DNA from 2 places in the Clostridium sp. MF28 genome. Region 2 is predicted to be linked to the other one. Evidence: predicted binding sites of a transcription regulator. Region 2 holds the regulator's gene; the other holds the start of a gene.
What was found. The regulator HrcA, encoded in region 2, represses chaperone genes, less so after heat shock. The targets are predictions, from matches to a motif close to TGTTAGCACTCNNNNNNNNNGAGTGCTAACA.
Positions count from the first base shown of each region.

Region 1: groES (co-chaperone GroES) is a predicted target of HrcA. The motif match lies at 10,335-10,365, and genes of this name have one in related genera.

Region 1 covers NZ_CP014331.1:3,756,440-3,772,270, forward strand. Annotated here, with positions in the region: gene AXY43_RS16400 (zinc dependent phospholipase C family protein) at 1-269, shown strand, start outside; gene AXY43_RS16405 (redox-sensing transcriptional repressor Rex) at 804-1,439, shown strand; gene AXY43_RS16410 (short-chain-enoyl-CoA hydratase) at 1,817-2,602, shown strand; gene AXY43_RS16415 (acyl-CoA dehydrogenase) at 2,687-3,826, shown strand; gene AXY43_RS16420 (electron transfer flavoprotein subunit beta/FixA family protein) at 3,840-4,619, shown strand; gene AXY43_RS16425 (electron transfer flavoprotein subunit alpha/FixB family protein) at 4,642-5,649, shown strand; gene AXY43_RS16430 (3-hydroxybutyryl-CoA dehydrogenase) at 5,841-6,689, shown strand; gene AXY43_RS16435 (DNA-3-methyladenine glycosylase family protein) at 7,212-8,141, shown strand; gene AXY43_RS16440 (4Fe-4S dicluster domain-containing protein) at 8,514-10,004, shown strand; gene groES (co-chaperone GroES) at 10,411-10,695, shown strand; partial or broken gene groL (chaperonin GroEL) at 10,787-12,411, shown strand; gene AXY43_RS16455 (type II secretion system protein) at 12,736-13,212, shown strand; purine riboswitch at 13,325-13,422, shown strand; gene guaB (IMP dehydrogenase) at 13,569-15,026, shown strand; gene guaA (glutamine-hydrolyzing GMP synthase) at 15,214-15,831, shown strand, end outside.
Region 2 covers NZ_CP014331.1:4,364,933-4,380,763, reverse strand. Annotated here, with positions in the region: gene AXY43_RS19180 (16S rRNA (uracil(1498)-N(3))-methyltransferase) at 1-398, opposite strand, end outside; gene prmA (50S ribosomal protein L11 methyltransferase) at 605-1,549, opposite strand; gene trmB (tRNA (guanosine(46)-N7)-methyltransferase TrmB) at 2,236-2,895, opposite strand; gene AXY43_RS19165 (nitrite/sulfite reductase) at 3,316-4,866, opposite strand; gene dnaJ (molecular chaperone DnaJ) at 5,027-6,160, opposite strand; gene dnaK (molecular chaperone DnaK) at 6,271-8,115, opposite strand; gene grpE (nucleotide exchange factor GrpE) at 8,221-8,844, opposite strand; gene hrcA (heat-inducible transcriptional repressor HrcA) at 8,882-9,910, opposite strand; gene hemW (radical SAM family heme chaperone HemW) at 10,149-11,276, opposite strand; gene AXY43_RS19135 (hypothetical protein) at 11,493-11,933, opposite strand; gene lepA (translation elongation factor 4) at 12,116-13,921, opposite strand; gene AXY43_RS19125 (hypothetical protein) at 14,093-14,422, opposite strand; gene AXY43_RS19120 (stage II sporulation protein P) at 14,761-15,831, opposite strand, start outside.

The sequences.
Region 1 (15,831 bases), 610 kb from region 2:
TTAAGAGTACGAGCGCTGTAAAACATCATATGATGTATGAGAAAAATTTAGCTAAGGTAGCTAAGTCGTTTGATCCGACAGGAATTATAAATACACATGTAGATTCAAGTAATATAGAAGAGTTTATAATGCAGCTACAGAAGCAATATGATGGAACTATAAATTATTATAATGATTTAACCTTTTCGTATTATGTTTGCGATAGCGTATTAAATATGATATTGAACAATGTGTTTATCAATGAAAATAAGGTAATTAAAGTAATTTAATTTCTTAAGATAAGAAATATTTCAAAATGGTTGAAAAATTATTTTGAAATATTTTTTTGATTTTGTTAAAAGGTATAAAATTTTATAAAGATATTATTTAATATAAACAAAAATCGCAATGTTAAAATAAAATTCTTGAACACATGTTTAAGTATTGATATTGTTATTATATAGAAAAGGTTAAAAATAAAGCGGTTTAAATTAAAAAAAGTGGTCAAAATATAAAAAAGTAAAATTTCATAGCAGTGAGTTTTCTAGAGACTTCTGTTGCTTATCAAGAGAAATTTTAAATTTATAGGCACTTTTGAATAAATAATTTAATTAAGCTTGACATAAAAATATAGAAATATGGTAGAATTATAAATTATAGCAATTAATTAAAATTTAACAATGTGAATATAATTTTAAAATTGATTGTTAATAAATAGACTAATCATAATTACTAAAAGTCTAAATAGTAGTTATATAATTTAATTTGATATAAATATTATAGGGTCGAAAAATATAAAAGTATTGAAATAGGAGAAAGTAGATATGGAAAAGCATAAAAATATATCGATGGCAGTTATCAAAAGGTTGCCTAAGTATCATAGATATCTTGAAGAACTTATGAAAAATGAGGTGGATAGAATTTCTTCAAAAGAATTAGGAGAAAAGATTGGATTTACTGCATCACAAATTAGACAAGATTTAAATTGTTTTGGAGATTTTGGACAACAAGGTTATGGATATAATGTTAAGGAACTATATACCCAAATTAGCGCTATATTGGGATTAGACAGAGGTTATGAAGCTGCACTGGTTGGTGCTGGAAATATAGGGCAAGCAGTTTCGAATTATTCTAGATTTGAAAATTTAGGATTTAAAATAACAGCAATATTTGATGCAAATCCTAAATTGATAGGGATGAAAATCAGAGATGTAGAAATAATGGATATAGACGAAATGGAATCCGTACTAGAAGAACATAAAATAGATATTGGCATAATTTGTGTTCCTAGAAAAAATGCCCAAGTTGTTGCTGATGAATTAATAAGGGGTGGAGTAAGAGCAATTTGGAATTTTGCTCCTGTAGATTTAGTAGTTCCAGATCATGTGAAAGTAGAAAATGTACATCTAAGTGAAAGTTTATTGACTTTAATTTATTTATTAAATGAGAGTGAAGGTTAAAAATATAATAAATATATGCAATATATTATTTAAAGCTTGTTCAAAAAATAACAGATTAAATATATATATTTGTTTTTAGAAATAGATTTAAGAAAAATTTATGCAAAAGCTTTACATGAATAAAGTTTTCTTCTCTGTTTGGCATGAAAATAGATATATACCTTTGATCAGTTATTTTTTTCATATACTTAAAAACTTATATTAATAACGCAATATTTTATTGCAAATAATCTAGGAACGTATTATAATTTTAATTGAGGCGTGAAGTCTTGATATTTTTTTAGACTTATTTGTTATATTATTAACAATTAGGATAAAAAATATCAAAAATAGTGTGAAAATTAAAAAAATAAGCAAGTTTGAAGGAGGTCCTTAGAATGGAATTAAAAAATGTTATTCTTGAAAAAGAAGGGCATTTAGCTATTGTTACAATCAATAGACCAAAGGCATTAAATGCATTGAATTCAGAAACACTAAAAGATTTAAATGTTGTTTTAGATGATTTAGAAGCAGACAACAATGTGTATGCAGTTATAGTTACAGGTGCTGGTGAGAAATCTTTTGTTGCTGGAGCAGATATTTCAGAAATGAAAGATCTTAATGAAGAACAAGGTAAAGAATTTGGTATTTTAGGAAACAATGTCTTCAGAAGATTAGAAAAATTGGATAAGCCAGTTATCGCAGCTATATCAGGATTTGCTCTTGGTGGTGGATGTGAACTTGCTATGTCATGTGACATAAGAATAGCTTCAGTTAAAGCTAAATTTGGTCAACCAGAAGCAGGACTTGGAATAACTCCAGGATTTGGTGGAACTCAAAGATTAGCTAGAATTGTAGGGCCAGGAAAAGCTAAAGAATTAATTTATACTTGTGACCTTATAAATGCAGAAGAAGCTTATAGAATAGGTTTAGTTAATAAAGTAGTTGAATTAGAAAAATTGATGGAAGAAGCAAAAGCAATGGCTAACAAGATTGCAGCTAATGCTCCAAAAGCAGTTGCATATTGTAAAGATGCTATAGACAGAGGAATGCAAGTTGATATAGATGCAGCTATATTAATAGAAGCAGAAGACTTTGGAAAGTGCTTTGCAACAGAAGATCAAACAGAAGGAATGACTGCGTTCTTAGAAAGAAGAGCAGAAAAGAATTTTCAAAATAAATAATTTTTTAATAATTAGTTAAAAATCTATTAGAGATTTATATATAGTTTGTATCAAATAGGTTTAATTAACAAGGAGGGTAATTTAATGAATTTCCAATTAACTAGAGAACAACAATTAGTACAACAAATGGTTAGAGAATTCGCAGTAAATGAAGTTAAGCCAATAGCTGCCGAAATCGACGAAACAGAAAGATTCCCTATGGAAAACGTTGAAAAAATGGCTAAGCTTAAAATGATGGGGATCCCATTTTCTAAAGAATTTGGTGGAGCAGGCGGAGATGTTCTTTCATATATAATTGCTGTGGAAGAATTATCAAAAGTTTGTGGTACTACAGGAGTTATTCTTTCAGCGCATACATCATTATGTGCATCAGTAATTAATGAAAATGGAACTAACGAACAAAGAGCAAAATATTTACCTGATCTTTGCAGCGGTAAAAAGATCGGTGCTTTCGGATTAACAGAACCAGGTGCTGGTACAGATGCTGCAGGACAACAAACAACTGCTGTATTAGAAGGCGACCATTATGTATTAAATGGTTCAAAAATCTTCATAACAAATGGTGGAGTTGCTGAAACTTTCATAATATTTGCTATGACAGATAAGAGTCAAGGAACAAAAGGAATTTCTGCATTCATAGTAGAAAAGTCATTCCCAGGATTCTCAATAGGAAAATTAGAAAACAAGATGGGGATCAGAGCATCTTCAACTACTGAGTTAGTTATGGAAAACTGCATAGTACCAAAAGAAAACCTACTTAGCAAAGAAGGTAAGGGATTTGGTATAGCAATGAAAACTCTTGATGGAGGAAGAATTGGTATAGCTGCTCAAGCTTTAGGTATTGCAGAAGGAGCTTTTGAAGAAGCTGTTAACTATATGAAAGAAAGAAAACAATTTGGTAAACCATTATCAGCATTCCAAGGATTACAATGGTATATAGCTGAAATGGATGTTAAAATCCAAGCTGCTAAATACTTAGTATACCTAGCTGCAACAAAGAAGCAAGCTGGTGAGCCTTATTCAGTAGATGCTGCAAGAGCTAAATTATTTGCTGCAGATGTTGCAATGGAAGTTACAACTAAGGCAGTTCAAATCTTTGGTGGATATGGTTACACTAAAGAATACCCAGTAGAAAGAATGATGAGAGATGCTAAAATATGCGAAATCTACGAAGGAACTTCAGAAGTTCAAAAGATGGTTATCGCAGGAAGCATTTTAAGATAGGAGGACTTTTAGAATGAATATAGTAGTTTGTGTAAAACAAGTTCCAGATACTACAGCAGTAAAAATTGATCCTAAAACTGGTACATTAATAAGAGATGGTGTTCCATCAATAATGAATCCAGAGGATAAACACGCTTTAGAAGGTGCATTACAATTAAAAGAAAAAGTTGGAGGAAAAGTTACTGTAATAAGTATGGGACTTCCAATGGCTAAAGCGGTTTTAAGAGAAGCATTATGTATGGGAGCTGATGAAGCTGTCCTATTAACAGATAGAGCACTTGGGGGAGCAGATACATTAGCAACTTCAAAGGCACTTGCAGGAGTAATAGCTAAATTAGATTATGATTTGGTATTTGCTGGAAGACAAGCAATTGATGGAGATACTGCACAAGTAGGACCAGAAATAGCAGAACATTTAAACATTCCGCAAGTAACTTACGTTCAAGACGTTAAAGTTGAAGGAAATACATTAATAGTAAATAGAGCACTAGAAGATGGACATCAAGTAGTAGAAGTTAAAACTCCATGTCTATTAACTGCAATCGAAGAATTAAATGAAACTAGATATATGAATGTTGTAGATATATTCGAAACTTCAGATGATGAAATCAAAGTTATGAGCGCAGCTGATATAGATGTAGATGTAGCTGAATTAGGGCTTAAAGGCTCACCTACAAAGGTTAAGAAGTCAATGACTAAGGAAGTTAAAGGTGCAGGAGAAATCGTAAGAGAAGCACCTAAAAATGCAGCATACTATGTTGTAGGAAAATTAAAAGAAAAACACTACATCTAAGATAATAGGAGGGTAATTTATTATGAATATAGCAGATTACAAAGGCGTTTGGGTCTTTGCTGAACAAAGAGAAGGCGAATTACAAAAAGTATCTTTAGAACTACTTGGTGAAGGTAGAAGAATTGCTGATGAATTAGGAGTAAATCTTACAGCTTTATTATTAGGTAGCAACATAGAAGGATTAGCAAAAACTTTAGCAGAGCACGGTGCAGATGAAGTTTTAGTTGCTGATGATAAAAACTTAGAGCACTATACAACTGATGCTTACACAAAAGTTATTTGTGATTTAGCAAATGAAAGAAAACCAGGAATATTATTCGTAGGAGCTACTTTCATCGGAAGAGATTTAGGTCCAAGAATAGCTGCTAGATTATCAACAGGATTAACAGCAGACTGTACATCAATTGATGTTGATGTTACAAATGGCGATCTTTTAGCTACAAGACCAGCATTTGGAGGTAACCTAATGGCTACAATTGCTTGTCCAGAACATAGACCACAAATGGCAACAGTAAGACCAGGAGTATTTGCAAAGATTACAACTGATCCATCTAAATGTAAAATTGAAAAAGTTGATGTTAAATTAGCAGATAGCGATGTAAGAACTAAAGTTTTAGAAACTATAAAAGCTAAGAAGGATATCGTTGATATAGCTGAAGCAGATTTCATCGTATCAGGTGGTAGAGGAGTTGGAAACAAAGAAAACTTCCAATTACTTAAAGAATTAGCAGAAGCTCTAGGCGGAACTGTCGCTGGATCAAGAGCAGCTGTAGAAAAAGGATGGATTGATGGAGCATATCAAGTAGGTCAAACTGGTAAGACTGTTAGACCTCAAATATATATAGCTTGTGGTATTTCTGGAGCTATCCAACACGTTGCTGGTATGCAAGATTCAGATTTAATCATTGCTGTAAATAAAGATGATTCAGCTCCAATAATGAAAATTGCTGACTATGCAATAGTTGGTGATCTTACTAAGGTAGTACCAGAATTAATAGCTCAAGTTAAAGAAATAAAGAGCGCTGAATAATTATTCGGTTAATTTAGATATGTTTTTGTTAGATTGTACTATTGAAAGTTAATAATGTAACATTAAAGATAATTAATTAACAATATTATTCAATAAGTAACAATTAGATAATTATGAAGTTAATCCTTAGTTAAAATATATATTTTAGCTAAGGATATCTATAATGAAAAGATTTAGAGGAGGAATAATTTATGAAAAAGATTTTTGTACTTGGAGCAGGAACAATGGGTGCTGGTATCGTTCAAGCATTCGCTCAAAAAGGTTGTGAAGTAATTGTAAGAGACATAAAGGAAGAATTTGTTGACAGAGGAATAGCTGGAATCACTAAAGGATTAGAAAAGCAAGTTGCTAAAGGAAAAATGTCTGAAGAAGATAAAGAAGCTATACTTTCAAGAATTTCAGGAACAACTGATATGAAATTAGCTGCTGACTGTGATTTAGTAGTTGAAGCTGCAATCGAAAACATGAAAATTAAGAAGGAAATCTTCGCTGAATTAGATGGAATTTGTAAGCCAGAAGCGATTTTAGCTTCAAACACTTCATCTTTATCAATTACTGAAGTTGCTTCAGCTACAAAGAGACCTGATAAAGTTATCGGAATGCATTTCTTTAATCCAGCTCCAGTAATGAAGCTTGTTGAAATTATTAAAGGAATAGCTACTTCTCAAGAAACTTTTGATGCTGTTAAGGAATTATCAGTTGCTATTGGAAAAGAACCAGTAGAAGTTGCAGAAGCTCCAGGATTCGTTGTAAACAGAATATTAATCCCAATGATTAACGAAGCTTCATTTATCCTACAAGAAGGAATAGCTTCAGTTGAAGATATTGATACAGCTATGAAATATGGTGCTAACCATCCAATGGGACCTTTAGCTTTAGGAGATCTTATTGGATTAGACGTTTGCTTAGCTATCATGGATGTTTTATTCACTGAAACAGGTGATAACAAGTACAGAGCTAGTAGCATATTAAGAAAATATGTTAGAGCTGGATGGCTTGGAAGAAAATCAGGAAAAGGATTCTATGATTATTCTAAATAATATCATGAATATATGGAAAAACTCAAGTTTATGCTTGGGTTTTTTTATTTTTAGGGAAATATATAAATAACTACTAGATTACATAAATAAGTTTAAACTAAAGAATATTGTAAAATTCAACAAAACATTTTATTACTGTTAAGTAAGTGATATAATATATTAAATAATAACTATTTTCTTAAGATTAATTGTATAATTTAATTGAATATTGGATATTAAAAAAATAAATAGTTAAAAAATATGATATAGGTGGTACACATCAGAAAATGGGCAATATAAACTGTGACATAATCTTTAGAAAAAAACTTTAGTGTAGAATATATTATTTAAAGAAGAATATATGAATGAAATAAGTTAAAACTAAGGTTGATATGATATTATGTTTATCAATGATTTTACTAAAAAGATAAAAATATATTTTGAATATTCATAATCAAAGAGTAGGGTTCATCAATATGCATATTAGATTATGAGATGATGCAAACTAAATAATTTTATACTGTAAGGGAGACGGATAATAAAATGGATTATAAATCTGTAGAATTTTATGATAATTATTTAATAATAAAAGAATTAAGAAATTTTAAATTAAAACATATATTTGAGTGCGGACAAATTTTTAGGTTTGAAGAGGTAGCAGAAAATGATTTTATTGTAATTGCGTTTGGAAGATTAATTGAAGTTAAAGAAGAGGGAAATGACGTAATAATTTATAATTCTACAAAGGAAGATTTTCAAAATATTTGGCTTAAGTATTTTGATTTAGATAGAGATTACTCAGTTATAAAAGATGAACTTTCAAAAGATGTTTTGCTTAAACAAAGTATTGAATTTGGATATGGTGTTAGAGTCTTGAATCAAGACCCATTTGAAATGTTGCTTAGCTTTATTATTTCAGCTCGAAATAATATACCATCAATAAAGAAGACTGTAAATAAAATATCTAATAAATGGGGAAAAGAAATTATTTATAAGGATAAAACTTACTATGCGTTTCCCAATATAGATGAAATAAAAGATGCTACATTAGAAGAAATACAGGAGACAGGAGCATCTTTCAGAAGTAAATACATATTTGATACAATAAAAAATGTGTATAATTCTAAGAGTGGAAAAGGGAACTTAAAAACAAATGATGCAAATGAATATATAAAGTATGATCTGGATTATATTAAAAATTTAGATGATGATGAATGTCATAATGCACTTCAAGAATTTAAAGGTGTTGGTTCAAAGGTAGCTGACTGTATAATGTTATTTTCACTGGAAAAGACTTCAGCATTTCCAGTAGATGTATGGGTTAAACGTGCGATGATTCATTTTTATGGGGCAGAGGATGCATCTCTAAATAAGATTAGAATTTTTGGAAGGAATAAGTTTGGTAAATTAGCAGGTTTTGCACAGCAATATTTATTCTATTATGCGAGGGAAAATAAAATAAGTGTAGGTTAAAAAGGTTGATATAAAATGAAAAGTTTAGGATTTTATTTCCTAGACTTTTTGTTTCCTCAAAAATGTTAGATTAATATGTTTAATAATGTTAATAATTTATCATTGATGTAATAATATGAATATCATATAAATCCCTTGATATAACTAATATAAGGTAAATAAACATATGCGAAAAGAAGTGGAAATACAAGAAAAAGATTTAACTAAAGTAGTTGAGAAATACCACTATATACATATGAAAATAGAACGTATATTAAGAAAATTTAGAAAATTTAAATTATATAATATTTGTTATAATTTTAACAAGAGTATGCTATAATTATTTTGTATTATAAATGTAAGATAAAAATTATTCATGGGAGAGTGTGTGTAATGTTTCAGTTTGAGAATCAACTTCTAGCTTTAAAGCACGAGGTTCTTACTAGAGTTGCTGTATTAGCAAAAGAAAATAATATTAGTAAAGAGGAAATAGAAAAAATTCCTTATGCTATGATTGTAGGAGAAGAACCTAAGTATAGAGATTCAGTTGAACGAGAAAGAAATGTAGTATTAGAGAGAGCAAAACTTGCAGCAGGATTTAAACCAACAGGCAAACATGGACAAGATTTAGTTGATATAGAAGAAGAAAAACAAATATTATATGTTATAAAAGAAGCATGTGATAGATGCCCAACAAAGAAGTTTCAAGTTACTGATGCATGTAGAAATTGTATAGCTCATAAGTGTCAAAGTGCGTGTAATTTTGGAGCAATTACATATGTTGATGGAAGAGCTTATATAGATCCAGATAAATGTAAGGAATGTGGAATGTGTAAAAAGGCATGTCCGTATGATGCGGTTGCAGAAGACATGAGACCTTGTAAGAAGTCATGTCCAACAGGTGCATTAAGCTATAATGCAGAAGATTTGAGTGCTGAAATTACAGAAAGTAAATGTGTAAACTGTGGTGCATGCATGTCAGCATGTCCATTTGGAGCTATAGAAGACAAAAGCTCATTAGTTAAAGTTATTAATAGATTGATGGATAAAGAAGAAAAAATTTATGCTGTAGTTGCACCAGCAATAACAGGGCAATTTGGGCCTAAAACAACTTATGGACAAGTTAAGAATGCAATTAAGGCATTAGGCTTTGAAGATATGGTAGAAGCTGCATGTGGAGCAGATGCAGTTACTGTACATGAAAGTAATGAGTTTGTTGAGAGAATGGAAAATGGGGATAGCTACATGACAAATTCATGTTGTCCAGGATTCCTAAGCTATATTGAAAAAATGATGCCAGATCAAGCTAATAAAATTTCAGGGACAGTTTCACCGATGGTAGCAACGGGTAGATATATAAAATCTAAAGATAAAGATGCAAAAGTGATATTTATAGGGCCTTGCACAGCTAAAAAAAGCGAGGTTCTGATAGAATCAATAAAAGATGCTATAGATTATGCATTAACGTTTGAAGAATTAGTAGCCTTATTTGATGCGTTTGGAGTTGATCCTACAACTTGTGAAGATATAGTAGTTGATGGAGCTTCAATATTTGGTAGAAATTTTGCTGTAGGTGGTGGATTAACTGCTGCTATAGAGAACTATGTGCAAGAAAAAGGTGTTAATATTGACTTTAAGCCAGTAAAGATCTCAGGCGGAGTAGAAATTAAAAAGACTATGACAATGGCTAAGGTTGGAAAGTTACAAGGAAACTTTATTGAAGGAATGATGTGCGAAGGTGGCTGTATAAATGGGGCAGCTAAAATTGTATCAGTAATGAAGGCTAAAGCGCCATTTACAAAATTAAATCAGCAAACAAGTACTAAGAGTGTATTAGCTAATACGACATTAGACGAATACAATGAAATAAACTTAGAAAGATAATATGAATCTTGATTTTGAAATATAATTAAGTAATTAAAAATTCTATTATTATATAGGTGCTCTAGGCGATGAGGTATTTAGAATTTAAAATTATTTATGAAATTTAAGAGCTTTATTCTCTATATAATGTCATAAAAACTCTAATCAGTAATATGTTTATTTGGTTAGAGTTTTTTTATTATTTTAAAAATTCATAATATTAATAATAATATGGAGAAAATTTAAGTAAATGCGATATATTTTGAGATAAGGAGTAATATTCGCTGAAAAATGGGATATAATATTAGAAGCAATGTTTGAATTATATGGATATAAAGGATATTATAATTATGTTAGCACTCGACAATGATGAGTGCTAACAGAAAATAAATGAAATGATAATATATATTTTAAGGAGGGTTTTTTCATGAACATTAAACCACTTGGTGAAAGAGTAGTAATTAAAAAATTAGAGGCAGAAGAAAAGACTAAGAGTGGAATAGTCTTAACTGGTACTGCAAAGGAAAGACCACAAGAAGCAGAAGTGGTTGCAGTAGGACCTGGAGCTGTTGTAGACGGAAATAGAGTGGCTATGGAAGTAAAAGTTGGAGATAAAGTATTATATTCAAAATATGCTGGAACAGAAGTAAAGGTTGATGGCGAAGAATATACTATATTAAAGCAAGATGATATTCTAGCAATAGTTGAATAGTTAAAGTGTTCATAACTCGATATTTAAATATAAAAAAGAAATTTAATTAGAAACGATAATAAATAACATATATAAGGAGCGTGTAATATAAATGGCTAAGATGTTAAAATTCGGAGAAGATGCAAGAAGATCTATGCAAATAGGTGTAGATAATTAGCAGATACAGTTAAAGTGACTTTAGGACCTAAGGGAAGAAATGTTGTTTTAGATAAAAAATTTGGTGCACCATTAATTACAAATGACGGTGTTTCAATTGCAAGAGAAATAGAATTAGAAGATCCATATGAAAACATGGGTGCTCAATTAGTTAAAGAAGTTGCAACAAAGACTAATGATGTAGCAGGAGATGGAACTACAACTGCGACATTACTTGCTCAAGCAATAATTAGAGAAGGTCTAAAGAATGTTACAGCTGGAGCTAATCCAATTCTAATTAGAACAGGTATTAAAATGGCTGTAGATAAAGCTGTTGAAGAAATCCAAAAGATTTCTAAGCAAGTAGATGGAAAAGAAGATATAGCTAGAGTTGCTGCAATCTCAGCTGCTGATGAAGAAGTTGGTAAGTTAATAGCAGATGCTATGGAGAAGGTTGGTAACGAAGGTGTTATTACTATAGAAGAATCTAAATCAATGGGAACAGAATTAGATGTTGTAGAAGGTATGCAATTCGATAGAGGATACGTATCACCTTACATGGCTACAGATACTGAAAAAATGGAAGCTGTTTTAGAAAATCCATATATATTAATAACTGATAAGAAAATTTCTAACATACAAGAAATATTACCAGTGCTTGAACAAATAGTTCAATCTGGTAAAAAGTTATTAATTATTGCTGAAGACATTGAAGGAGAAGCAATGGCTACATTAGTAGTTAATAAATTAAGAGGAACATTTACTTGCGTAGCTGTTAAGGCACCAGGATTTGGAGATAGAAGAAAAGAAATGTTACAAGATATTGCAACTTTAACTGGTGGAACAGTAATAGCTGAAGAATTAGGCAGAGAATTAAAGGATGTTACTATCGATATGCTAGGTACAGCTGATAGTGTTAAAGTAAGTAAAGAAAACACTGTTATAGTTAATGGTAAAGGTGATTCTAATGCAATAAAAGAAAGAATTAACCAAATTAAAGCTCAAATAGAAGAAACTTCTTCAGAATTTGATAAAGAAAAATTACAAGAAAGATTGGCTAAATTAGCTGGAGGTGTTGCAGTAATTAAAGTTGGTGCAGCAACTGAAACAGAATTAAAAGAAAAGAAACTTAGAATAGAAGACGCATTAGCTGCAACTAAGGCTGCTGTTGAAGAAGGAATAGTAGCAGGTGGTGGAACTGCTTATGTTAATGTAATAAACGAAGTTGCAAAATTAACTTCAGATGTTGCTGATACACAAATTGGTATCAATATAATAGTTAAATCATTAGAAGAACCAGTAAGACAAATAGCTACTAATGCAGGTGTAGAAGGTTCAGTAATAATTGAAAAAGTTAAGAATAGTGAACCAGGAATAGGATATGATGCATTACATGGAGAATATATCAATATGATAAAAGGTGGAATAGTAGACCCAACTAAGGTTACTAGATCTGCGCTTCAAAACGCAGCTTCAGTTGCTTCAACATTCTTAACAACAGAAGCAGCAGTTGCTGATATTCCAGCAAAGGAAACACCAATGCCAGGTGCTCCAGGAATGGGAATGGACGGAATGTACTAAAATATATAAATTAAAGAATTATAAATATTTAATTTAATAAATAGAGAAAGTGCTTATAAGTACTTTCTCTATTTTGCTTTTTAGTATTAAAAAAATAAAGTGCTTAATAGCCATTAACATATCTATGCAATTTTAAAAAGCATTTTATATTATATGTTTAACGTTTAAGCTTATGAAAATCATAGCAATGCAACTTTATACAAAATTTATATACTAGAAGTCAATAGTATAAATTATTAGAGAATATTTTCCATTTATTGTATAAAAGATTTCCTATTAGACATAATTTAAATAAAAACATTAATAGGAGATGGATAATGAATAATGATTTCTTTATACATTAAATGTAAATTTAGATTCAAAGATAGTATGTCAAAGAAAAGATTCTGTAAGAAGAGAAAGAGAGAAGCTTTTACTTTAATTGAAATGATTGCAGTAATTGCAATTATTGGTATTTTAGCTGTTGCTATTTTACCTAAAGTAAATGGCTATATAAATGAAGCGAAAAAAGTTGAAGTTGTAGATCAGTGCAGAAAAGTAATAATGGCCGTTGAATCATATAATTTGAAAAATGATTCGCCTCTAAGTGAAAGCACTAGTGTAAGTTCGGCTATAAGCAACAAAGGGATTAGTAAGTATTTAGATGGAGTTGAATTTGGTAATTTAAATACTAGTAGCACAAGTTTAAAAAATTGTTATGATGTAGTAAATGGTGCAGAATTTGATTTCACAGAAAATACAGATATTTTAAATCCGACGACGATTGATAATGGATCTACCAAAGATGATGTAAAAAAATAGAAAAGATATCGATAACAAAAAATTTAACTTACATTATTGAAGTAAATTTGCAATTTTAGCTTCAAATTTATTGACTTTAGATTGTACATACATTATAATAATTTTAATTTAAAATATAGCACATTTGAAAACTTATATATACCTTGAATATGGCAAGGAGTATCTACCGGGAGCCGTAAATTTCCGACTATAAGTGATATTAGTATAGGCTAAATCTATAGATTTATTAGCATATTAACATCACTTTTGAGGTTAATGTGCTTTTTTTGTACAAAAAAATAGTACAAGCAATGCAAGCAAAAAATCATAAAATACTAAAAATGAAATAAATAATTCAAAAAATAGGAGGAACTATAATGGGAAAAATAATTAAGACTGCATATACTTTTGATGATGTATTATTGGTACCTAATAAATCGGATATATTACCAAGAGAAGTGAGCACAAAAACAAAAATAACAAAGACTATAGAATTAAATATTCCTTTAATGAGTGCAGGAATGGATACTGTAACTGAGTCGAAGATGGCAATTGCTGTTGCAAGAGAAGGCGGAATCGGAATAATACATAAAAATATGACTATTGAAGAGCAAGCAAAAGAAGTAGATAGAGTTAAGAGACAAGAAAATGGAGTAATTACAGATCCTATATTTTTATCTCAAGATCATCTTATTCAGGATGCAGAGAACTTAATGGCACAATACAGAATATCAGGAGTTCCAATAACAACTCAAGATGGAAAATTAATTGGAATAATTACAAACAGAGATATAATATTTGAAACAAATTACCAAAGAAAAATTTCAGAAGTGATGACAAAAGATAATTTAATAACTGCTTCAGAAAATACTACTGTAGAGGAAGCAAAAGAAATATTAAAAAAGCATAAAGTAGAAAAGTTACCTTTAGTTGATAGTGAAGGCCGTCTGAAGGGATTAATTACAATGAAAGATATTGAAAAAGTTAGAAAGTTTCCAAATGCTGCAAAGGATAAGAAGGGTAGATTATTATGTGGAGCAGCAGTAGGTGTAACTGGAAACATGATGGAAAGAGTTGATGCATTAGTTAAAGCACAAGTTGATGTTATAACTCTTGATACAGCACATGGACATTCAAAAGGAGTTTTAGATGCTGTTTCACAAATAAAGAAAGTATATCCTGATCTTCAAGTTATAGCTGGGAATGTTGCTACAGCGGAAGCAACAGAGGATCTAATAAAGGCTGGAGCAGATTGTGTTAAGGTTGGTATTGGACCGGGATCAATCTGTACTACGAGAGTAGTAGCTGGGGTTGGAGTCCCTCAATTAACTGCAGTTATGGATTGTGCAGAAGTAGGTAAGAAGTATGGAGTTCCTATAATTGCTGATGGTGGACTTAAGTATTCAGGGGATATAGTGAAAGCACTAGCAGCAGGAGCTTCTGCAGCAATGATGGGATCATTATTTGCAGGATGTGAAGAAGCACCAGGAGAAATGGAAATATATCAAGGAAGAAGCTATAAAGTTTATAGAGGAATGGGATCTTTAGCTGCTATGGAATGTGGATCTAAAGATAGATATTTCCAAGAAGGAAATAAGAAATTAGTACCAGAAGGTGTTGAAGGTAGAGTAGCTTATAAAGGCTTTGTCTCAGATACTATATTCCAATTATTGGGTGGAATTAAATCAGGAATGGGATATTTAGGAGCAAAGAATTTTGAAATTTTATATGAAACAGCTAATTTTGTGGTTCAGACAGCTTCAGGTCAAAGAGAAAGCCATCCACATGATATTAACATTACTAAGGAAGCACCTAATTATAGTGTAGGACAATAGTAAAATGCACAGTTCACAATCATAAAATATACCACTTATGTGAACTGTGCATTATTTGATTAATTTATAATTATAGAGATTATTTAAATTAGTATTTATAATTTTCGGTGAAAATTGTCTCAATTTATTGATAAAAAGATTTATTTAGTTGATAATAGAATTTATAAGAAGAGTTTAGGAGGAGAACATGAAAAGAGATTTAGTTTTAGTTGTTGATTTTGGTGGACAGTATAACCAACTAATAGCAAGAAGAGTAAGAGAATGTGGCGTTTATTGCGAGATTATTCCATATGACTATACTATAGAAAAGATAAAAGCTAAAAATCCAAAAGGTATAATATTTACAGGCGGTCCTAACAGTGTTTATGGAGAAGATACTCCAACTGTAGAAAAAGAAGTATTTGAATTAGGCGTGCCAGTACTTGGAATATGCTATGGTGATCAACTAATGGCACATTTGCTAGGTGGAAAAGTTGCGACAGCACCAGTAAGAGAATATGGAAAAACAAATGTAAAATTAGATAAATCATCTAAATTATTTGAAGGAATTGAAACTGATGGTATAGCTTGGATGAGTCATACTGATTATATTGAAGAAGCTCCAAAAGGATTTAAGGTAATAGCAACTACAGAAGTTTGTCCTGTTGCAGCTATGGAAAATGAAGAAAAAAGACTTTATGGAGTTCAATTCCATGCAGAAGTTGAACACACTCAATTTGGGCAAAAAATGCTAGAAAACTTTATACACAATATTTGTGGGTTAGAAAACAGCTGGTCTATGGGATCTTTTGCAGAAGAAAAAATA
Region 2 (15,831 bases):
TCAAGAGCAATTCTATTTAGTCTATCAAGCTTTTTAAATTCGCCTTTAAGTTTTACATCTACTCTTGCAGTTGTTACAGGAATAAACTCAGATACTCCAAGTTCTGTTCCCTTTTGTACTATCAGATCCATTTTCTGACCTTTTGGTAGTCCCTGAAACAGATGTACTTTAACTTTACTTTCATTATTTATATCTAATCTTTTAATAATTTTAACTATAACTTCACTTTTAGTTATAGTTTCTATCTCACCTAGATACTCAATTCCTTCGCAATTGTTTAATACTACTTCTTCACCTTCAGATAATCTTAAAACCTTATAAATATGTTTTACATCATCTCCAAGTATTCTACCTTCAGTTTCACTAATATTATGAGGTTCTGTAAAAAACTTATGCATACGACTCCTCTCTAATTCACAGTTCACAATACTCAATGCACAATTAAATAATAATTGATTACGGTATATCAACTATAGATTTTCAAAAAAATCTCTTAGAAATTTCTCCTAAACTGTGCATTGTGAATTGTACATTGTGCATTATTTTCATAATTACATTTTCAAACCGTTAACCAAAATTTGCATTACAAATATCTATATTTATACTAATTAATTGCTTTAGCAACTATACAGTTCCATTCTCCATCTTTATTTATCTCAATAACTTCAAAACCACATTCAGCAAACTTTTCTGTAACCATATCTACCCTATCATGAATTATACCTGAAGTTATAAATAATCCACCTTCATTTAGAGCCTTTTTAACATCCTCAGTTAGTACACAAATAATTTCTGCTATTATATTTGCAACTACTATATCGGCTTTTCCATCAACTACATCTAAAAGATTTCCTTCTAATACTTCAATATTATTCAAATTATTAAAGCTTATATTTTCTTTAGAAGAATCAACCGCAACAGGATCTAGGTCAACCCCAACAACATGTTTAGCTCCAAGCTTCGCTGCTGCTATCGCAAGTATTCCTGATCCACATCCTACGTCAAATACTGTTGTATCAGGCTTTACATACTTATCTAAAGCTTGAATACACATCCTTGTAGTTTCATGAGTTCCAGTTCCAAATGCCATTCCTGGATCCAACTCTATAATTAGTTCTTCATCATTTTTTTCATATTCTTCCCAAATTGGTTTAACAACAATCTTATCTGTTATTTTAACTGGTTTATAATATTGCTTCCAATTATTAGCCCAGTCCTCTTCGTGCATCTTCTTAGCTTCTACTGTACCTTCACCAATATCTATTCCAAATTCTTTAATTTCAGAAAGTTTTTCCTTAACATATTCAACAATCTCTTCAACCTTATCATCTTGAGAAAAATAAGCTTTAACTACAGCTGCATTTCCTTTATGTTCTAAGATATTTATATCTGCAAAATCCCAAGTTAATGGTCCTTGATCTCTTGAAAGTAAATCCTCCGGATCTTCTATTGCAACATTAGGGCAATTTAATCCATAAAATATTCCTGATATAGGCTCTAACGCCTCGCTCTTTGTTATTACACTAACTTCAATCCATATTCCATCCATGTTTATCAACCTTTCTAATTCAGTTTCAGTAACAGTTCGCAATTTAGGAATACATTTTTTTCAAAACTTATTAAAAATATTTTTGAATTCCATAGAATTTTTTCCTACAATTGCTCTTTGCTAACTATATAATTTTATTTTTTTAAAGTCATTGTAACCCTTACAATAACTATAAATATTTACATATTTATATATTTAACATTGATATATATTTATATAGTTAACTATTTACATAGATTTCCATTTAACTACTTACATATATATCTAGTTAAATTTACATATTTTAAAATATTTTTGTTGATATCCTAGTTTCATATTTAAATTTTAAAATATTAAACTTCTTAATTGTGACCAGTAAGTTCCGTATTGTGCTTAAAAGATCTTAATTGTGCTTCGCACTTTTTCATATGTGCGTATCTTTTCATATGTTTAAATTCTTAAGTGAGAGTCCAAAAGTGATGCTTCAAATTTTGTATTTGGTTAGCAGAACTTTCTCTTCGAGCATCTTGCATTTGGTTCCTCGAACTTACCCAGCAAACACATGTGAATCGGGTAAATTCCTAAATTCTTAAATTCTTAAATTCTTAAATTCTTAAATTCTTAAATTCTTAAATTCTTAAATTCTTAAATTCTTAAATTCTTAAATTCTTAAATTCTTAAATTCTTAAATTCTGGTCATTATAAATCTAATTGTCTTTCATGGCAATCAAAAATTTTATTTTTATTCCTTGTTCACTAAACATTTTTTCATGCTCAGTCTGAACATTTCCTTCAACATCACTATTGTGAAGATCATATGTTATATATTTAATTCTAAACCCTGCTTCATTAAAATATTCAAGCGATTCCTCAAATAATTCATCATCGTCAGTTTTAAAATAAATTTCACCTTCACTCTTTAAAAATGTTTTGTACTGTTCAAGCTGCCTCATATGTGTTAATCTTCTCTTTTTATGCTTTTCCTTTGGCCACGGATTACAAAAATTTATGTATATTCTACTTACAACATCTTCTTCACTTAAGATTTCACTGATAAGTCCTATCTCTTGAGCCATTAATTTTACATTATCACTCTTCCTATTTTTTTCTTCATAAGCCTTTTCAATATTTCTTTTTGCTAATCCTAATACCTCATCCTTTATGTCAATTGCAATATAATTTATATCTGGATTCTCGGAGGCATGAACTGCCATAAAAGTTCCTTTCCCACATCCAAGTTCTAGATATATTGGTTTATCATTACCGAAAAATTCTTTCCACTTACCTTTATATTCTTTCGGATTTATAACAAAAAAATCGCAACCTTCAAGCTCAGGTCTTGCCCACGGTTTTTTTCTCATTCTCATGTTAGTTCACTCCATCTTTTATAAGCTTTTAAAAAATAGCATTTTACTGCCATTAAGTTTTTTAGATCATTAAATTGAACTTATCGACACAATACCATATAAACAAGACTCTCATACCGTCTTATTGTTCTATTAATCGGCCGTATCCTTCATAATAATTATACCTATAAAAATTTATATTGCAATTTTTATCTCAAAAATATACAGGTATTGCAAATAACTCAAATATATGTACTGAATCTTTTATCTCAAATTATTTTTATACATTCTTAATACTAATTAAAAATTCTTGAACTCCCTTAAGTTGTTTATCTAAAAAATCATCCAATTTAATACTTAACACCTATTATTATTAAATATAAAAAATAGTACATCTCATATCTAAGAGAATGTACTATTTTAACTGATGTATATTACGACTTATTTTTTATATTTCTCTATTATTTTTAATAGTTCTTCCTCGTTATTTTCTACAAACTCATAAAAATTCATATTTTTATTCTCTATATATAATGATAATTCATATAAAAACTCTGGTATTTCACTAGCAAGTAAGTCACCATAAACTTTTCCGAGCCTTGCACTTCCTGTTTCAAATGATCCGTTAATATGTAATTCAAATACATCTTCAACAGCATCACCAACCTTTTTACGTTTTCCTGTAAGTCCGATACCAACGACTTCATGAACTGCACATGAATTTCCACATCCTGATATATGAACTCTTGGAAGTATATCTTTATCATAACCTTTTTCTGCAAAGTAATTAATTATATTGTTAAGCATTTTTTGACTCTCTAAAATTCCAACTTGACATATTGGTACTCCAATACATGATACACTTTGCTGAAGAGCTGTTTCTCCTCCAATATTTTGTGTTACATTTAAAAGTTCTTTAGCTTCATCACCATTTAAGTTTCTAAAATATAAACCTTCTGTCATGGTAAACCTTATTTCTAAGTCTTTTACTGCTTTTGATTTATCTAAAATTTCTCTTAATGTCTTAACAGAAATTTGTCCGCCAATTGGATGGAAATATACGCTGTATAATCCTTTTTGCTTTTGTGAATATAATCTTGAATGTGTTAATTCAATTTCTTTACCTTCTTTAGTAATTTCCTTAGATTCTACAAATAAATCTAACTCATTATTATCTAACACATATTTTAAATGTTCTTTATATGTTTCTATGAATTTCTCTTTGCCCATTCTCTCTAATATATATCTTATACGAGCTTTATTTCTATCTTCATAGTTACCTTCTTTTATAAATAAGCTAGTCATGGCTTCTACGTGGTATAATACATCACTTGGTTTTATAAGCTCATCATATTCGACTGCAACTTGAGGATTTCTTCCAATTCCGCCTCCCATAAAAACTCTAAAATACTTTTCATTATCTTTAATTGTTGCTAAGAACCCTAAATCAGCTACATTACAATGCCCCTGATCTAAGTCGCTGCTTGAAAAAGATACTTTAAACTTTCTTGGAAATTTATATGATGTTATTTTGCTTAAAAAATGTTTATTTACAGTTAATGCATATGGTGTCACATCAAACGCTTCATCTTTATCTACACCTGATAGTGGAGACATAGCTACATTTCTTGGAAAGTTTCCGCCGCCTCCTCTAGAATATATATCATTATCTATACCATCCTTCATTATTCCACAAACTTGATCTATCGTTAAATTATGATACTGCACTGCTTCTCTTGTAGTTAAATGAAATTTATCTAAATTATATTTATCGGCTATATCACATAACCAATTCATATTCTCAAAGCTACTAATTCCTGAAGGAATTCTTAGTCTTATCATGAATTCTTTTTTATTACGTTCTGAGTATACCCCCATTCCCCCAGAAACTTTTTTAAAATCCATAATAGATACTTCACCAGATAAAAATTTATTTCCTAATTCTCTAAACTCTTCTATTTCAATTAATAATTTTTCCTTCAATTCCTTCACTTTTTCTCCTCCTAAATATAATTATTTTAATATATTATAACCTATAATTTAAAATATGACTATAACTATAGGTTTTGTCGGGGAATTTTTATCTAAAAAAGAAACTATTGAAATAATGCTAATTGATAGACATTATTCAAATAGTTTCTCCGATATAATTCTATTTATTTTTTCCAAATAATTTTTTCTTAGGAACATTAGCTTCATCAAACTCTTCACCAGATGCTCTCATAAAATCATATAAAGCTTCCTTTTGTTCCTTATTTAGGGTTTTAGGAATATCAACAATAACTTTTACGTATTGATCTCCTTTTCCGTTTGAGTTAACCCTTTGTATTCCTTTGCCTTTTAATCTAAACATAGTTCCTGATTGTGTACCTGGTGGAACAGTATATTTAACATTTCCATCAACTGTAGCTACAGTTATTTCTGTACCTAATGCTGCTTTAGGCATAGAAATATGAGCATCTATATAAACATCGTTTCCTTTTCTTGTAAACACCTTTGATGGAGTAACATTAATTCTTACATACAAATCTCCAGGACTTCCACCTCTTAACCCATGTTCTCCTTGTCCTCTTAAAGGCATTACATTTCCTGTATCTACACCTGCTGGTATGTTAACTTTTATCTTTCTTGTTTTTCTAACACTGCCTTTTCCTCTACACTCTGAACATGGCTTTTCAATAATTTTACCAGTACCTCTACAAGTATCACATGTAGAAGTTGATACAAAACTTCCAAGAGGAGTTTGTCTTTGAACTCTTACTTGACCTGATCCACTACAAGTTGGGCAAGTCTTAGCATTAGTTCCAGGTTCGGCTCCACTTCCATGACAATGTTCACAGTTTTCATTTCTAGTAACAGAAATTTCTTTCTCTACTCCAAAAACAGCTTCTTCGAAAGTTAATGTTATTGTATACTCAATATCATTTCCTCTTACTGGACCATTTCTTCTTCTAGAATTTGATCCTCCGCCTCCAAAGAATGATTCAAAAATATCTCCAAATCCGCCCATATCAAATCCGTCAAAGCCGCCAAAGCCGCCTCCTCCGAATCCACCACTACCATCAAAGGCAGCTGATCCGAACTGATCATATCTAGCTTTTTTTTCTGGATCCGAAAGTACTTGATAAGCTTCATTTATTTCTTTAAACTTTTCTTCTGCCTCAGCATTTCCTTGATTTCTATCCGGATGATATTTTACAGCTAATTTTCTAAAGGCTCTTTTTATTTCATCATCACTTGCACCCTTTTGAAGTCCAAGCAATTCATAATAGTCTTTATTTGCCATTCGTTTAAATTCACCACCTAGTTTTATTTACTGTAGAAAAGGGAAGACGAGCTTGCCTTCCCTATCCTATTATATTAGATAACTGTAGTTTAGTACACCTAATTTATATCTTATTTATCTTCATCTACTTTGAAATCAGCATCTACTACATTATCATCATGTGGTGCACTTTGAGCTCCTCCAGCTGCTGCATTTGGATCAGCTGCTCCTTCTGCTCCACCAGCTTGTTGATACATCTTTGTAGCTATTGGATAGAATGATTGATTTACTGCTTCGATTGCAGCTTTAGTAGCTTCTACATCATCTCCATCTTTAACTTTCTTAAGATCTTCAATTTTAGCTCTTACTGCTGCCTTTTCATCCTCAGTAGCTTTATCTCCAACTTCATTTAAAGTCTTTTCTATTTGATATATAGTTTGGTCTGCGTTATTTACAGCTTCAACTTTTTCTTTTCTCTTCTTATCTTCTTCAGCAAATTTTTCTGCTTCTTTTACAGCTTTATCTACTTCATCATCACTTAAGTTAGTTGAAGCAGTAATTGTGATATTTGCTTCTTTACCAGTTCCTTTATCTAATGCAGATACTTTAACAATACCGTTAGCATCTATATCAAATGTAACTTCGATTTGAGGAATTCCTCTTGGTGCTGGAGCTATACCTGATAATGTGAATTGTCCAAGTGACTTGTTATCCATAGCCATTTGTCTTTCACCTTGAACTACATTAATTTCAACTGATGTTTGGTTATCTGCAGCAGTTGAGAATACTTGACTCTTCTTTGTTGGAATAGTTGTATTTCTTTCGATTAATGGAGTAGCTATACCACCTGCTGTTTCAATTCCAAGTGTTAATGGAGTAACATCAAGTAATACCACGTCTTTAACTTCACCAGTTAATACACCTGCTTGAATAGCTGCACCAACTGCAACACATTCATCTGGGTTAACTCCCTTAGATGGTTCTTTTCCTGTAAAGTTCTTAACAGCTTCTACTACTGCTGGAATTCTTGTTGATCCACCAACTAAGATTATTTTATCTATATCATTTAATGAAAGTTTAGCATCAGCTAATGCCTTTCTCATAGGTTCAATACTTCTTTCAACTAGGTCATGAGTAATTTCATTAAACTTAGCTCTGCTTAATGTTAAATCTATATGCTTTGGACCTGTTGCATCAGCAGTGATAAATGGTAAATTTATATTTGTTTGTTGAGATGCTGATAATTCAATTTTAGCTTTTTCAGAAGCTTCTTTTAATCTTTGAACTGCCATTTTATCTTGCATTAAGTCAATTCCATTTGAAGCTTTAAACTCATCTGCAATATATTTCATTATCTTCTCATCAAAATCGTCTCCACCAAGCTTTGTATCACCGTTAGTTGATAATACTTCAAACACTCCATCTCCAAGATCTAGAATAGATACATCGAAAGTACCACCACCTAAGTCATAAACTAGGATTTTGTGAGCTGAATCTGTTTTATCTAAACCATAAGCTAATGATGCTGCTGTTGGTTCGTTGATTATTCTTAATACTTCAAGGCCTGCAATCTTACCTGCATCCTTAGTTGCTTGTCTTTGGCTATCATTAAAGTAAGCTGGTACAGTAATAACTGCTTGAGTTACTGTTTCACCTAAATAGCTTTCCGCATCTGCTTTTATTTTTTGTAAAACCATAGCAGAAATTTCTTGTGGTGAATATTGTTTTCCATCTATATCAACTTTATATCCAGTTCCCATATGTCTCTTTATTGAAATAACTGTTTTATCTGGATTAGTAATCGCTTGTCTTTTAGCTACTTGACCAACTAATCTTTCTCCATTTGCTTGGAATGATACTACTGAAGGAGTAGTTCTAGCACCTTCTGAGTTTGCTATAACTGTTGGTTCTCCACCTTCCATAACTGCTACACATGAATTTGTAGTTCCTAAATCAATTCCTATAATCTTTCCCATGATATTTTCCTCCTAAAACTTTATTAGTTTATTTAAACTTGAATTTTTCAGTTTATTATTTTTGAATTCTATTTATATATCTTAATAAGAAACTTGTTCCTATTTCTAATTAGCAACTTTAACCATAGTATGTCTTATTATCTTATCATCTTTCTTATATCCCTTTTGGAAAACTTCTGCTACTACATTTTTACCTAATTCTTCATCTTCTATATGCATTACTGCATTATGAAGATTAGGATCAAATTCTCCAGTAGCATCTATTTCTTCAACACCAAGTTTTGCAAATGAATCTTTGCATCCCTTTATTGTCATTTCAATTCCTTTTTTCAAGTCTTCAATACTGCCATCAGCTGCAACAGCTCTTTCTAAATTGTCAAGAATAGGAACAATCTCTTTTAATACATCTACATATGCATCGCTATATATTCCTTCTTTTTCTTTAGCTGTTCTTTTTCTATAGTTATCATATTCAGCTGTTAATCTTAAAAGTCTATCTTTTGTCGCATCTAATTCTTCTCTCAATTTCTTATTTTCCTCTTCTTGATTTTTTACTAAATCTTCTTGATCTTCCTCAGCAGCTTCTATATTTTCTGAAGCCTCTTTGCTAGCTTCATTTGTTTCTGCTGCATCATTACTTTCTTGAGTCTCATTATCCTTTTCTGCTACTTCATCTGCAATTTCTTCTTTCTCTAGTTCTTCATTTTTAACATCTCTATTTTCTTCCATGTATCTAACACACACCTCTTCTCTTTAAATCTAACATCTATTTTGGATTGCTCAATATATTATTAAGCTCTTTTATAACTTCTGACATAATCATTATTACCTTTGAGTAATTAATCCTTCTAGGTCCAATTAATCCAATTTTCCCAATAGGCCTATCCTTAAAGGAATATTCAGCAGATATTATACTACAATCTCTAGCTTGTGGCTTGTAGTTTTCATCCCCTATACTGACTGTTATATTGTCTTGAGGATTAAACAGCTCCATCAAAGCTTCTTTATCATTCAAAAGCGATAGCATTTCTTTAGCTTTATCAATATCGTTATATTCAGGATAATTAAATATGTTGGTAGTTCCCTCCATGAATACTTCTGTAGAATCCGCCGAGTTTAGAGTCTCATATAAAATAGGCAATAAAGCATTGAATATTTCTTCATAGGCTCCTAGATCCTTTTTTAAGTTATTAATTACTTCTAAATTAATTTCTTGTATAGAAAGATTCACCAATCTATTATTTATAACTTCATTTATTCGTGTTAAAGTTTCAACTTCAGGAACCCTATTATTTAGCTTCATTATATGATTCTTTATGACACCAGTATCTGTTAAAAAAACTGATACTAAATTATGATCATCAACTTTAATCAGCTGAATTGACTTTATAAAGCTCCTTTTTACTGATGGTGTCTCAATTACACAAGTTAATTTAGTAAGTTCTGACAATAAGGCGCTAGTTTGCTTAACTATTTTATCTACTTCAAGCATTGCCGAATCGATTATATATTGTTTTATCCTTAGATCTTCTTCAACTGTTAGCATCTGATTATCCATAAGCTGATCAACATATAATCTATATCCCTTACTAGAAGGAATTCTTCCTGCAGAAGCATGAGGTTGTTCTAAGTATCCCATATCTTCAAGGTCAGCCATCTCATTCCTTATTGTTGCGGACCCAATACCTAAGTTATAGTTTTTAGCAATAGTTCTTGATCCTACAGGATCTCCTGTTCGAATATAGTCATTGATAATAGCTTGAAGTATTCTTATTTTTCTGTCATCAATACTCATAACCTCACCTCTTTTTGTTAGCACTCATTAACCTCGAGTGCTAATGACTATGTTTTTAATATATTATTTATGATGTTTTTTGTCAATTCTATTTATATTTATTATAGCTACCTAACGTTAATAATAAAGCAATTTTGTTAACTTAGCTCTTTATATCTCCTATTTTCTCCATTTTTATATGTAATATATTTTTATAATTGCGCTTAATCTTTCTTTAAACTTTTCATAAGAGAATCTATTAAGATAAAATGAAATCACTCATTACATAGTTTGATATTTCTATGCCATGCGAAGTTAGATATAGATTTCCCGAATTATTAATTAATAATCCTTTTTTAATATTTTTTTCAATGATTTCTCCATACACTTCATATATATCTTTATTAAATCGCTCTTTAAATTTCTCTACTTTTATCCCTTCAATCATCCTAAGCCCCATAAATAAAAATTCTTCCATATCATCTTTAATATCATTTACGTGAATTTCTTCAATTACACTTTCTTTATTATTTATTCTTTTAATATATTCCTTAATATTGTCCATATTTTTACTTCTTTTTTTATCTATAAATGAACTAGCAGACACCCCCATCCCTAAGTATTCATCACATTTCCAATAAACTTTATTATGAAAGCACTCTTTGCCTTTCTTTGAATAATTAGATATTTCATATTGATGATATCCATACCCGTTCAATATGTCTTTAGTTGTCAAATACATAATTCGTTCTTTATCCTCTTCAGGTAAATTCAACTTATCTTCTTCATATAATTTATAAAACCGAGTTCCTTCTTCTATAATCAAGCTATATGCAGATATGTGATCTAGTTCAAGTTCTGCTACTTTTCGCAAAGAACATTCCCAATCTTCAATAGTTTGATTAGGCAATCCAAACATCAAGTCTGCATTTATATTATTAAATCCTAGCTTTCTAGCAAGAAAATAATTTTCTTCAAATTCTTCATAGCTATGTATTCTTCCAATATCTTTTAATAAAGAGTTTTTTGTTGATTGTAATCCCATGCTAATCCTATTAACATTGTGTTCCTTCATAATATTTAGATTTTTTTCATTTAATGTACCTGGATTACACTCCACTGTAAACTCAAAATCATCCTTCAAATTCAATTTATTTAAAGTACGTAGTAGTTTTTCTAGACTTAAGTCATTCAAGTAGGATGGCGTTCCTCCTCCAATAAATATGCTACTTATTCTGTATTCTTTTCCTTTTTGTAATATTTCATTACTTAACGCTTCTATATATTCGTTCATTAATCCTTCTTTTCCTGAATAAGATGGAAAATCACAATAAAAACATTTCTGTTTACAAAAAGGAATATGTATATATAAAGATATATCCCTCATTAATTTTTCCTCCAATACATTATTAAATATTTTACTTGATAAAATAAAGCAAAAATAAAGAATGAATAACTAGAGGAGCATTTACCCTTCATTTAAACCTATAAGGTGTGTACACCTTTAATTTAAATTTCAATAGATATTCTCGCTTTTATCATTCATTCTTTATTATTTATTTTTAGATAATATACATCATACTTTTTTCATATCAAAAACTATCTATACTAATAATTTTTCTGCCTGTTCTTTTAATAAGGCAATTTTACTTTCTGCATCTACAACAGAGAAACCATACACATCAACAAAATTGTAAAAATAATTAGCAAATGCTATTCTCTTACTACGTGTTATACCCAATGCTTCACCTAGCTTTTCTAAAAGTTCAACTTCTTCTTCATTATATTCTCCATCAATAAGAGCAAGGCCTATTAATTCAAAATAAATAATATTTTTGCATCTATTAGACGAACCTTTTAGAGTTTCACATACAGAATTTAGATCTGATTCTGATATTTCACTTTCATTTATATTTAGCTCTTCTAGATAGTCATTGTAAAGATTTTTTTCTTCTTTCGCAAAAACATTGTCTGAATTTGCAAGGATTTTAACCAATTGCATAAATGCAATTCCTTCATTTTTCTTTAACTCATTTAAAAACATTCAAACCCCTCCCAAACCGGCATTAAAATAATTATTTGTATAATACTAATTAATATTATACAAATAATTCCTCAAAAATAATATATTTTTATTTTATACATTCGCTAGTTTTTTAGAATTACTCTTTAAATAAATATAATTTACATGTATAAAGTATTCTATATTTATATTACTTATACTAACTAATCTACCTTTAATACCGCCATGAATGCTTCTTGTGGAACTTCAACAGAACCAACCTGTCTCATTCTCTTCTTTCCTTCTTTTTGCTTTTCAAGTAGTTTCTTCTTTCTTGAGATATCTCCACCATAACATTTAGCTAATACATCTTTTCTCATAGCTTTTACGGTTTCCCTTGCTATAATTTTAGATCCTACTGCTGCTTGAATTGGAATTTCAAATAATTGTCTTGGGATAATTTCTTTTAGCTTTTCAGCTATTCCTCTTCCTTTATGGTAAGCTCTCTCCTCTGGAACTATCATTGATAATGCATCAACTACATCCCCATTTAATAATATATCTAACTTAACTAATTTAGTTCTAATATATCCTTTAAATTCATAGTCTAAAGATGCATATCCTCTAGTTCTAGATTTTAATGTATCAAAGAAATCATATATAATTTCGTTCAATGGTATATCATAATTTACAACAGCTCTGGTTTCTTCTATATATTGCATATCTATGTATATACCTCTTCTATCTTGACACAGCTCCATAACTGCTCCAACATAGTCTTTTGGGGTTATTATAGATGCCTTAACTACTGGTTCCTCCATATAATCCACTTCTGTCAAAGGTGGTAGGTTAGTTGGATTTGTTATTTCTAATGTTTCTCCATCAGTTTTGATTACTTTATATATAACAGATGGTGCAGTAGTAATTATATCTAAATTAAATTCTCTTTCAACTCTTTCTTGAATTATTTCCATATGTAATAATCCTAAGAATCCACATCTAAATCCAAAACCTAAAGCAATAGATGTTTCTGGCTCAAAGCTTAATGCCGCATCATTTATTTGTAGCTTTTCAAGAGCTTCTCGTAATTCATCATACTTTGCTCCGTCAACTGGGTATATTCCTGAATAAACCATTGGTATAGCAGGTTTATAACCTGGAAGTGCTGTTTCGGTTGGCCTATTAGCTTCAGTTATAGTATCCCCAACTCTTGCGTCTCTAACATTCTTTATGGATGCTGTTACATATCCAACATCACCAGCACTTAACTCACTGATTGGAAGCACTCCTGGAGTAAACACTCCGACTTCAGTAACGTCATAAACTTTATTAGTAGCCATCAATTTAATTTTAGTTCCAATCTTTACTCTTCCGTCCATCACTCTAACTATACATACAACACCTTTATAACTATCGTAGTAAGAATCAAAAATTAATGCTTTTAAAGGAGCTTCTTCATCGCCATCAGGTGAAGGTATAGTTTTAACAACACACTCTAATACATCACCTATATTAAGCCCTGTTTTAGCAGATATAGTAGGAGCTTCTTCTGCTGGAATTCCTATTACATCTTCAATTTCTTTCTTAACTTCATCGGGTCTTGCAGAAGGCAGATCAACTTTATTTATTACTGGTGCAATTTCCAAATCATTATCTAATGCTAAATAGCAATTAGCTAAAGTTTGGGCTTGAATACCTTGTGTTGCATCAACAACTAATATCGCTCCTTCGCAAGCTGCTAAACTTCTTGAAACTTCATAATTAAAATCTACATGTCCTGGAGTGTCAATTAAATTAAGAATGTATTCTTCACCATCGTCTCTTCTATATACAAGCCTCGCTGCTTGAGACTTTATTGTAATTCCTCTTTCTTTTTCTATCTCCATATTATCTAGAACTTGCTCTTCCATTTCCCTTTTAGTTAAGGTTCCTGTAGTTTCAAGTAATCTATCCGCAAGGGTTGATTTACCATGATCAATATGTGCTACAATTGAAAAATTTCTGATATGTTTTTGTCTTTCACTTTTCATACGCATAACTGTTATCCTTAACGAAAAACAGTCCTTTCACCCCCGTTATAATTAAATCAGCTAAATTATAACATATATCCATAAAGAAAGGCTATCAAAACTTTCCCTCAATGCTCTATGTCTAATATGCCCTATATATATTTTAAAATCAACTAAATAATTTAACTAATATTATGGTTTTATTCTTTCAATTATATCCTCTATTTTTTTAATAAAAGAAGATTGATTATTTATCCTAAAATCATTACTTCCTATCTTAACTAAAACATCTTTTTCAGATTCTTTATAAATTTTAAGAAATGAATTATCCTTGATAAAATTCGAGAAATCTTCTCCAAATTCATTGCTTACAAGTTTATAATTTTCATTAGTATTCCCAAGAGGAGATAATGCCTTAGTATTAATCATATCTATTTTAATTATTCCAATAAAAATAATAAATAATATAAAAATCATTGGTGATATTCTTCTTAAAATGTTACTTCTAATAATTTTCTTCAATGTCGAAACACCCTTTTTAATTTATTTTTTGATTTTTATTTAGATTCTTTCCATATAGTCAAACTATTATTCACCCTCAACTTTCTTAGTCAAACAATCTACTCACCAATTATCTCAATATTATGTATTAATAAATTAAAATAAAGAAAAGACTAGAGATCTAAATTCTAGCTTTAGATTCCTAATCTTTTCTTTAATTTTCACCATCAAGATTATATTTAAATCTCAACTTGAAATATCTATTTAAATACTTAGTGCTAAAAATCAAACTTGCATGTTATCTAATTTTTCATATGCACTCAATATAACTTCCAAACCTTTTCCATTTAACTTTATACTTATTTCTTATTCAAAACTTCCGCAATTACTCTAGCCATACATTCTGCCGTAACTTTTGACTCATCTGGTGTATTAGTATGAGATCCTATTTCAAAAAGTAAACATCCGTCACTTTTACTTTGATTAAATGCATTTTTCCCTCTATGATATGTTAATATTTTTATAGGTAATCCTGGGAATAATTCAGATGTTTTATTAAATACTTTCTCTGTAAGCTCTTTATTTTTAGGATATCTCGTACTATTTTCAGCATTTACAAACATTATTTTAGATGCGCTCATTCCATCAACTTCTGTTGTTGTCGCAGCTTTATCTTCTACGGAATCTCTATGCAGATCTATAACCATGTTAAAATCTCCATATTGTTTTAAATATTTATCAACCACTTCTCCAGATCTTGTATAACTATCATTATAAGAAATACAATTATTGGTTTTATCATGTATGACTGAAATCCCATAATTCTCTTCTAATTCATTAGCAAGAACATCGCCTACTCCCACTACATTGGTATCTTCATTTAAACTATCTGGTTCTGATGCATTATAATTTTCTGTAGTATGACTATGATATATTAATACTTCTGGCTTAGATTTATCCAATGTCTTCTTTAAGCTAGGATCATATATTGGGGTATTCTTACTATCAGTGTTTACTTGTACTTTTGATATACTGTCTTCGCTTATTTGAAACGGATTAAAACTAAAATTAGTTTCAGTATTGCTAGAACTTTCTCCATCACCAAAGAAACTAAGTTCATTTTGAATTATTCCTTTATAGCTAAGATTATTTAATCCTAATACTTGAAAACAAACATTCTTTAATGAAAGTTTATTTTCAGCATAGGTTCCTTCATCATAAACTTGGGATTCTATTATCGGCATTCCTAGATTTAACAATTGAACATAGGCAAATGCTCCTCTTTCCTTGCTATTTTTTAAAACATTACCTAATCTTATGAAAAATACACCTATAATTAAAATGAGGATTATTAAGCCTATATTAATGTTAGGTTTTGCTTTTATCCTTTTATTAATTTCACCTTTTTTTCCTCTTCTGCTCATATATAT